3 regions of the Xanthomonas sp. CFBP 8152 genome follow, and region 3 is predicted to be linked to each of the others. Evidence: predicted binding sites of a transcription regulator. Region 3 holds the regulator's gene; each other region holds the start of a gene.
The links. The regulator FliA, encoded in region 3, starts transcription of late flagellar genes. The targets are predictions, from matches to a motif close to TAAAGTTTNNCNNNCNNNGGCCGATAA.
Positions count from the first base shown of each region.

Region 1: a site for FliA is predicted at 1,492-1,518, ahead of FHT09_RS14355 (GGDEF domain-containing protein). Genes of this name have one in related genera too.
Region 2: a site for FliA is predicted at 1,871-1,897, ahead of FHT09_RS17320 (methyl-accepting chemotaxis protein). Genes of this name have one in related genera too.

Region 1 is NZ_JACHNO010000003.1:610,293-613,567, forward strand. It holds gene FHT09_RS14350 (efflux transporter outer membrane subunit) at 1-350, shown strand, start outside; gene FHT09_RS14355 (GGDEF domain-containing protein) at 489-1,463, opposite strand; gene FHT09_RS14360 (hypothetical protein) at 1,630-1,863, shown strand; gene FHT09_RS14365 (GGDEF domain-containing protein) at 1,966-3,275, opposite strand, start outside.
Region 2 is NZ_JACHNO010000005.1:31,803-35,077, reverse strand. It holds gene FHT09_RS17320 (methyl-accepting chemotaxis protein) at 1-1,793, opposite strand, end outside; gene FHT09_RS17315 (LysR family transcriptional regulator) at 2,119-3,051, opposite strand; gene FHT09_RS17310 (serine hydrolase domain-containing protein) at 3,224-3,275, shown strand, end outside.
Region 3 is NZ_JACHNO010000005.1:167,328-170,602, reverse strand. It holds gene FHT09_RS17920 (chemotaxis protein CheA) at 1-244, opposite strand, end outside; gene FHT09_RS17915 (protein phosphatase CheZ) at 247-873, opposite strand; gene cheY (chemotaxis response regulator CheY) at 873-1,265, opposite strand; gene FHT09_RS17905 (RNA polymerase sigma factor FliA) at 1,288-2,052, opposite strand; gene FHT09_RS17900 (MinD/ParA family protein) at 2,049-2,933, opposite strand; gene flhF (flagellar biosynthesis protein FlhF) at 2,920-3,275, opposite strand, start outside.

The sequences.
Region 1 (3,275 bases), on a different contig from region 3:
CGCAGGCCGACGGTGCGTTGGCGCAATACCAGCAAACCGTGTTGCTGGCGCTGGAAGACACCGAGAACGCCTTGATCGGTTACGGTCGCCAGCAGGCGCGCCTGGCGATCGTGGTGGAGCAGGCCAATGCGGCGCGGCGTGCCGAACAACTGGCGCAGATCCGTTACCGCGAGGGCTCGGAGGACTTCCTGACCCTGCTGGACGCGCAGCGCACCCAGCTGGCCGCCGACGATGCATTGGCGCAGGCTGAAGCAGCAGTCAATGTCGGCGTGGTCGGTGTATACAAGGCGCTGGGCGGCTGGAAGCAGGGCGAAGCGCCTGCGGCACCGGTGGCAGTGCTCAATCGCTAAGCCCGGCCTGCGGGGCGGCGGTCAGGTCGCCCCGCAGGCATCCGGCTGCGCCGAGGTGTCGTCAGCCGATACGGCACCTGGAGCTCAGGTACCGAGTCGGTGTGCCTGGGCGCCGGGCGATCACACGACGAACTGCGCTCAGTCGGCCACCCGCACGCTGTCGCGGCCACCGTTCTTGGCCAGGTACAACGCGGCATCGGCACGCGAAAACCAGTCCTGCCAATGCGTTTCGCCGTCATGGCGCGCTGCGCCCAGCGACACCGTGATCCGTCCCCCCGGGCCGCGTAGCCCGTTGCGGATCACCTTGCGCAGGCGTTCGGTGGCCGCTTCCAGTTCCTGCAGGGAGCCGGCACGCAACAGCACCACGAATTCTTCGCCGCCGAAGCGGAACACCTGGTGCGGCTCGCGCACTTCAAAGCGCAGGATGGTGGCCAGATCCGACAGCGCGGCATCGCCTGCGGCATGCCCGTAGAGATCATTGACCTCCTTGAAATGGTCCAGATCCAGAATGATCAGGCTGTTGAGCCGTTCGTGCGGCTGGCGCCGGTCGATCTGATGGGTGAGCGCCCGTTCGAGCATGCGCCGGTTGGGCAGGCCGGTCAGTGCATCCAGCGAGGCCAGCTCTTCCAGATGTACGCGGTCGTCCTGCATCCGCAGCGAAAACGCATACCCGACCGCCAGCGTCACCAGCGTCACTACGATCGTCGACACGCCCTGGCCGGGACTGACGATCAGGCCTGGCAGCAGCAACAGCGCCGCCAGCAGCGGCAGGCTCAGCAGCACCGCGCGTTGCGGACCGCACAGAAAGTAATTGGTGGCCAGCACCGGAAACAACCAGGGCAGGGCGCCATCGCCGCCGGCCCAGCAGGCCACCAGGCAGCCGCCGACATTGATGGAGGCCAGCCACACGCCGCCGGCGCCGGTGCGTTCGGCATCGCGCATTTTCCAGCCGCGCCATATCGCAAGCGTACCGAGCGATGCGCTGATGAGACAGGCAAGCGCCTGACCGGTGATGGCCAGGTACACCGCATAAAGGCAAAGCAACAGCGCGGTGATCGGCCCCAGCATCTTGACGATGCCGAGGCGGAAATCCCGCCGCAGGTGGAGGATCACAGGGAAGGTTCTATAGGAGTCGGCATCATTATCGGCGCGGCTTCGCGAAAGTTGAGCGTGCACGTGCCGCGGCAACGGGTAGGAAAATGAAGCGTTGCCGGGCCGGGCTTCGCACCTCCTTGACGGCTGTGCCGCAACCGTAGCGTCTTTGCCGTAGGAGTCTGTCATGCCCACACGCGAAGAACTCGACACGCGACTGGATGCGCTGCAGGACGAATTGCCGCAGCTGTCCGCCGATGAAGATGCGGATTTCGACTATCTTGATTTTCAGGCGCGTGCCCAAGCCCTGTTGAGCAGTGCCGCGGCCGAGGACACGGCCTATGTGCGGACACGCGTCGACGGCATGTTGGCGGGTGCTGGCCTGATTCCAACCGATGAGGATGGGCACAGTAGCGCTTGACTCCTGCTGTGCCGATACGACAGAACGCTTCCGGCGCAGTCGGTTGGGCGCGGGGCGAGGGTATGGCCGCAGGCACAGATGCAACGCTGGCGACGGCGTGGCTTAGCCTGCGGCTGGATTGCCAGCACTCATCACCTGATTGCGTCCTGCCTGCTTGGCACGGTAGAGCGCCTCGTCCGCGCGCCGCAGCAGCTGCGCCATATTGCCTGCATGCACGGGAAAGCTGGCCGCACCGAACGAGGCGCTGACCTTCGGCAACGAGACGCCATCGGCCATTACCTGCAACGTCTCGATGCCGGCACGCAGCTTCTCGGCCATCCTGCAGGCAGTTGCCAGATCCACTTCCGGCAGGATGATGGTCAGCTCTTCGCCACCGTAGCGACAGCAGATGTCCTCGCCGCGCGTCTGCGCCAGCAGGAATTCGCCGATCGCCGCCAGGACGCGATCGCCGCCACCATGGCCGTGCAGATCGTTGAACTGCTTGAAGTGGTCCACGTCCAGCATCAGCACCGACAAGGGTTGCACCCGTCGCGTGCAGCGCGCCAGTTCGTGATTGAGCGCTTCTTCGAGATAACGGCGGTTGTACAGACCGGTCAACGGATCGCGGATGGATTGTTGGCGCAGCGTTTCGCGCAGGCGCAGGTTATGCAGCGCCAGCGACAATTGCTCGGCCGCAGCCTCGGCCACGGTCAACGAGGCCAGATCGCGCGGATCCTCGCTGCGCAGCGCCAGCATCCCCAACTGCGTCCCCTGGGCAGATAGCGGGATGCAGGCGGTGCCCGCATGCGCCGGAAGATTGGCGCCGACGTGTTGGCAGAGCATGCCCTGGCTGGCGTCTTCCACCACATGCGTACGATCGCGGCGCAGGGCCCAGCACGTGTCCGGCGCGATGCTGGCGTTGTCGTCGTTGGCCATCGCGCCCCATGCCACCACCTGTTCGGCACGATCGCGCGAGGCGCGCAGCAGATAGACCGCGCCGGCTGCGCCCGGGATCAGCGGAGCGATCGTACGTGCGGTGATTTCCAGCGCTTCTTCGGCATTGCGACAGTTCTGCAGCAGCCCCGAGTAACGTGCCAGCGCCTCCAGCCCGGCCGACGTGCGTTCGAGCGTGGCGAACGATTCGATCAGGCGCTCGCTGGTCGTGCTGGCCGCGTCTTCGGCAAGCACGCGCCGTTCCAATTCGCGCGACAGCAGTCGATAGGCCAGCAACATCACCAGCAACCCGCTGAAGATCCCGACCACCGTCACCCATAGCACCCACTGCGCGCTGCGCGTGTTGGTGTCGTTGCGCTTCACCAGTTGCTGACGCTCCAGTTCCGTCATGGTCTGCACCTGGCGGCGCAGCGAGGACGAGGTCTGGAATACGCCACGTGCGATCGAGGCGCGCGCGCCATCCAGTCCCTGCTTGCGAT
Region 2 (3,275 bases), 140 kb from region 3:
CTCTTGATCTCCTTCGCCGCAGCGGTGGAGCGTTGGGCGAGAGTGCGGACTTCCGACGCGACCACCGCAAAGCCGCGGCCTTGTTCGCCGGCACGTGCCGCCTCCACTGCCGCGTTCAAGGCCAGAATGTTGGTCTGGAACGAGATCCCGTCGATGACGGAGATGATGTCGGCGATCTTCTTGGACGAGGCTTCGATACCGGCCATGGTGCCCACGACCTTGCTCACGATCTCGCCGCCTTGCGATGCCACACCCGCCGCACCGATCGCCAACTGATTGGCTTGACGGGCGTGTTCGGCATTCTGGCGCACGGTGGAGGTCAGCTCTTCCATCGACGCGGCGGTTTCTTCCAGATTGGCGGCCTGCTGCTCGGTACGCTGCGACAGGTCCTGATTGCCTGCAGCGATTTCGCTGGCTGCAGAATTGATCGATACCGCCGAGTGCTGGATGCGGCCGACGATCTCTGCCAGCTGCGCGGCAGTGGCGTTGGCGTCGTCACGCATCTGCGCGAACACGCCTTTGAACTCGCCAGTCATCCGCGCGGTGAGATCGCCTGCGGCGATGGATTGCAGCAGCGACGACAACGATTGCAGGTTGCCGTCGGCAGTGGCCATGAGCTGGTTGAGGCTATCGACCATCACAAGAAAATCGTACTGGAAACGCTCGGCATCGCCGCGTGCGCTGAAGTCACCATTGGCTGCGGATTGCGCCAGTTGCTTGATCTCGCGGTTCATTGCAGACAGGTTGGCCTTGACCTCGTCCATGGTTTGCGTGAGCACGGCCTTCTCGCCGGGCAGGCGGTCCATGCTCTCGCTGAGGTCGCCGATGGCGTAGCGCCCCATGATACGTGCCAGGTTGGTCTGCACCGCCAGATGCGATGCCACCAGCGTATTGATGTCCTCGGCCATGCGGGCATAGTCGCCAGGAAACGCCGTAGCATCGATGCGGAAACTGGTCTGGCCATCATCATGGCGCCTGGCCATGTCGCTCTGCGCGTCGAGCAAGGATTGCAGCTGCCTCTGCATGCCGCGCATGGCGCGCAGCAGACGGCCGGTTTCATCCTTGGCATCACTTTCCACGTCGTTGTCCAGCCGGCCGTTGGCAATCGCCTCGGCCACCCGGGTCGCGCGTGCGAGCGGTTGGGTCAGGCTGCGGGTGATGAGCCAGGCAAGCAAGCTGCTGATCACCACCACGGCAATGCCGCCGGAGATGATCAGCAGCTTGCCCCGATTCATCGACGCCACTGCATCGGCATAGGCTTGCTGGCTCTGACCTTCCTGACGCGCCACCAGTTCGCGGATCTTGTCCTGCCATGCCATCGTCGCCGGGCGCGCCTTTTCACTGAGCAAGGTCTGCGCCGGCGCATTCGCGTTTTGAGCGGCGAGTGCCATGACCTGCTCGTTGATCTTGCTTGAGATTGCGCGTCGCTCGTCCATCTCGGCGCGAATCTGGCGGCCTTCTTCGGAGCTGGATAACGTATCGAGCTTGGCACGCAGCTCGTTATAGCGCTGACGCTGCGCCTTGATGGTAGTGAGCGCTTCGTTGTTGAGTTCATCGCTGGTGGCCATGGCATAGGTGCCCAGTGCGATGAGGAGAGATGAGTTGGCATCCAGCATGCCGTTGCCGATCTGGATCTTGGCCATGCGATCGAGCACGATGAAATCCAATTGCTGTCTTGCGTTGGCCAGCGTGACCAGGCCGGTCGCCACCAGCAGGCTCGACAGCAGAATCAGGATGCTGAAGGCGAGGCCGAGACGGCGCCCGACGTTATAGCGTTGCAAGTAGGAACTCATGCGGGTCGTCCTCATGTCCAGTGGGTAGCACCGGCTGGCAGGCCGCACGATGTTCGCGTGAATGCCTCGGCAACGTGATAACGACGCCGGGGTCGGAAACTTAAACAGCCCGCTTCGGGCTACGTTTAGCTCGCTGTTTCGTTCACGCAGGTCAGGAAAAAACCGACTGGCCGCGCAGTGGCGATTAACGTGATAGTGCTGATGTTGTGTGCGTCGGCATGGCCCTTGGCTCATGGTCACGCAACCCATCCGAGATCCGGTCCCCTGGTTCACCGCGCTCCGCACAGCGCGCAGGGCACCATTCACTGCAGTGTCGGTGCGCGTCTCATTGCCTGGCTCGCTTGCGCGGCGTGTCTGCGTTGTCGGGGAACACGCGGCAGCAGAGAAAGTCGACAAACGCGCGCACCTTCGGTGACGGATGCTTGCTTGCGGGCCACAGTACATTGAATACGCCTGTCCGCTCGACGTGATCCGCCAGCACCGGCAGCAGGCGTCCGTCTGCAAGCAGATCACCAATGGCAAAGTCCGGCAGGCAGGCGATGCCCAGCCCCTGTGTCGCGAAATGCACCCGGGTCTCGATGTTGTTGCAGATCATCGCAGTGGGCAGCACCAGTTCGGTGTCATGACGTCGCATGCGCAGCGGCCAGGTTTCCAGCTTTCCCGAGTTTGGAGAGCGGTAGTGCAGGCAGACATGCTGCAGCAGATCGCCGGGCACGCGCGGCACCCCACGTTGCGCCAGATAGTGAGGCGAGGCGACCAGCATCATCTGGAAGCGGCCAAGGCGCCTTGCCGACAGGCGCGAATCGCTGGGCTTGCCGGTGCGCACCACCGCGTCAAAGCCGTCCTCGATCACATCGACCATGCGTTCGCTGAAATCGAGGTCCAGTTCGATCTCGGGGTGCTGCCGCATGAAGTCGGCGAGCACCGGCAGCATCAGCGAGCTAACCAGCGGCAGGCTGACGCGCAGGCGTCCACGCGGTGTCGCGGTCGCTTGCGACAGCTCCAATTCCGCAGCCTCGATCTCGGCAAGGATGCGGCGGCTGCGCTCCAGAAGCAGCACGCCTTCGGCAGTCAGCGTGACGCTGCGCGTACTGCGATGGAAGAGACGCACGCCTAGCTTTTCTTCCAGCCGCGCCACGCGTTTGCCGACCGCCGATGCGGAGACGCCCAGCTGCCGGCCCGCTGCCACGAAGCTGCGCGTTTCGGCGACCTGCACGAACACCACGAACCCGCTGAGACTGTCCACTGCATCCCTCATTGCGGACATCAGCGTCCGCACAATCAGGAACTGTACCCCGGTTTTTCTGCAGTCAAAGGCTGTCTAACCTGCACGGATCAGTCACCGGTAATGCACTCCCATGAGCACGCCTCCATCATCGCGGCATCCGGACCTGGGCACTTCCGTGTCATCCAATCGAATCGAGGCTGTCGTGCAGCATGCACTGGACGATCAGCGTCTGGTCGGGGCGGTGGTGCTGGTTG
Region 3 (3,275 bases):
CTGCCTGGCCGGAGCGCGCCATGCCCAGGGTTTCCTCGGCGGCGTGGCAGAGCTCGACCATGGGCTTGATCGCCAGAAAGCCGGCGCCGCCCTTGAGCGTGTGAAAGCCGCGGAATACCGCATTGAGCTGATCGGCTTCGTCCGGTGCCTGCTCCAGCGACACCAGCTGTTCGCCGAGGCGATCCAGGATTTCCTGGGCCTCGACGATGAAATCGGCAGCAATATCGTCTGGAACAGCACTCATGGTTACAGCCCCAATCCGGACAGCAGGTCATCGGCGTCGTCCTGCGACACCGCGTGACGGTCCAGGCCCTTGACTGCAGGACCGGCAAGACCGCCGTCGTCTTTCTTCGGCTCTGGATTCTTCGGCGGCAGGCCGAGCGCACCGAAACCCTCGTGCACGCGCCGGACGATGCCGGCCACGCGCCGGATGATCTGCCCACTCAGGTCCTGGTAGCTCTGCGCCAGCGACAGCTCGGTCAGGTTGTGGCGCATCTTGTCCATCAGCGCGCCCTGGTCCTGATTCAGACCGCCGTCGCGTAGCTGGTTGGCCAGCTCACGGCATTCCTCGACCAGATCCAGCGTGCGATGGCTGGCCTTCTCGGTCATTTCCACCACGTGGTCCAGGCGCGAGCAGGCATCGTCCAGCTCGCCGGCCTCTTCGGGCACGGTGGGCAACTCGCCCAGCGCCTGACCGAGTTCGCGCGCGAGCCGGCTCAGGCCCTGCATCATCGGGCGCGTGCGCAGGGCGGCGAGGTGGTCGACCTCGCGCTTCCACGCAGCTTCGTCACCGCTTTCCAGTGCATCGAGCGCGCCCTGCAGGCGGTCGATCAACGCGGCGCGTTCGGCATTGGTGTCCACGGTGACGTTCATCAGGCGGTCGCCGCCAGACGTTCGAATACCTTGCCCAGTTTCTCTTCCAGCGTCTGCGCGGTGAACGGCTTGATGATGTAGCCGTTCACGCCGCACTGGGCCGCTTCGATGATCTGCTCGCGCTTGGCTTCGGCAGTCACCATCATCACCGGCAGGTGCTTGAGCTTGGCGTCGGCGCGGATGTTGCGCAGCAGGTCGATGCCGGTCATGCCAGGCATGTTCCAGTCGGTGACCACGAAATCGAACGGGCCGGACCGCAACGCAGCCAACGCGCTGTTGCCGTCTTCGGCCTCTGCGGTATTGGTGAAGCCAAGATCGCCCAACAGATTCTTGACGATGCGTCGCATCGTCGAGAAGTCGTCCACGATCAAAATCCGCATGTTCTTGTTCACATCAAGCTCCTAACACGAAAAATTATTCGTCAATTTCGACACCGGCGTCGGCCAGTTCGAAGACCTTGAGGCGGCCGCGCAGACGTACCACCGCCTGGCCATGGATCTGGCAGACGCGCGATTCGCTGACACCGAGCACGGCGCCGATTTCTTTCAGGTTCAATTCCTGTTCGTAGTAGAGCGACAGCACCAGCTGCTCGCGCTCGGGCAACTGGCCGATCGCCTTGCCCAGCTCGCGGCCGAATTCGCCACGCTCCATCATCTGCTGCGGATTGGGGCCACCCTTGGCGGTGGTGTCCAGCTCGCCATGATCCTCGATCCGCGACTCCAGGCTCAGCACCTGGCCGCGGGCGGCATCTTCCATCAGACGCAGGTAATCGGGCAGCGGTATTTCCATCGCGGCGGCCACTTCGGTGGCAGCGGCGGCGCGGCCGGTGTGCTGTTCGATCTTGCGGACGGCAGCGGCAGCGTCGCGTGCGCGACGGTGCACCGACCGCGGTACCCAGTCGCCCCGGCGGATCTCGTCGATCATCGAGCCACGGATGCGGATCGAGGCATAGGTCTCGAACGAGGCGCCCTGCTCTGAGTCGTAACTGCGCGAGGCTTCGATCAGGCCGATCATGCCGGCCTGGATCAGATCGTCCACTTCCACGCTCGCCGGCAGGCGCGCGGCCAGATGGTGGGCGATGCGGCGCACCAGGTCGGCGTGTTGGGTGACGATATCGTTGGCGTTGTTGCGCTGCACGGCGCGGTACTGCGCGCTGGCTGTTGCGGTGGCGGTGCTCATGCGGCCACTCCCCGTTGGATGATGCGTTCGACGAAGAACTCGACATTGCCGCGCGGCACCGTGGGGGCCTGCCAGCGCGAGGTACGGCGAGCGATTTCTGCGATGGCCTGCGCCGACGGACTGGCGGGGTAGGCCTTGATGACCGGTTGCTGGCGCTGCACCGACAGACGCAACCAATCGTCCTGCGGCACGTGGCCGAGGTAGTTCAGCGACACGTCGCCGAGGAACTTTTCGCACACCCGCGACAGCTTGTCGTACAGCAGGCGGCCTTCGTTGGGGTCGCGCACCATGTTGGCGATGATCTGCAGGCGGTCCACGCCACGCTCGCGCGAGAGCACCTTGATCAGCGCGTAGGCGTCGGTGATGGAGGCCGGTTCGTCGCAGACCACCACCACGGTGTCCTGCGCGGCCTGGCAGAAGGTCAGCACGCTGTCGGTGATGCCGGCGGCGGTGTCGATGACCATCACGTCCAGGTCGCGTTCCAGTTCGGAGAACACGTTGACCAGGCCGATGTGCTGGGCGGGGGCCAGTTCGGCCATATGGCGGCGACCGGAAGCGGCCGGGACCACCAGCACGCCGCCGGGGCCTTCGATGATCACTTCATCCAGCGTGCAGCGGCCGGCGATCAGGTCGGCCAGGGTGTACTTGGGCGACAGGCCCAGCACCACGTCCAGGTTGGCCAGGCCCAGGTCGGCATCCAGCAGCAGGGTGCGCTTGCCCATGTCGGCCAAGGCCACGGCAAGGTTGGCGGAGATGTTGGTTTTCCCCACGCCGCCCTTGCCGCCGGTCACGGCGATGGTGCGCACCGGGCCCAGGGGCTCGGGACGGGTCGCCGACAGGGGGAAGGCGTTGGTCAGCTTGGCGTATTCACGCGACTGCATGGTTGTGCTCCGGAGTACAGGGCTTATCGGCAGCGCGCCGCAAATCTTCAAGGCGAAGAACGAGACTGGCGGCATTGGCGCGGTGCAGGTCGTCGGGGACCCGCTGTCCGTCAGTCACCCAGGTGATGGGCATTTGGTGATCGACGACGACCGACAGCGCACTACCGAAGCGGCCGGTCTCGTCAAGTTTGGTCAGCACCACGCCCTGGGGCTTGGCGTGGGCGAAGCGGCGCACGACCTCGTCGAGGTCGGAAAAGTGCGCGTTGGCAGGCAACACCAGCAGCGAGGTGACCTGGTGCGCGGCGCGCAGCCAGTTCAGCTGCGCGGCCAGGGCGCGGTCGC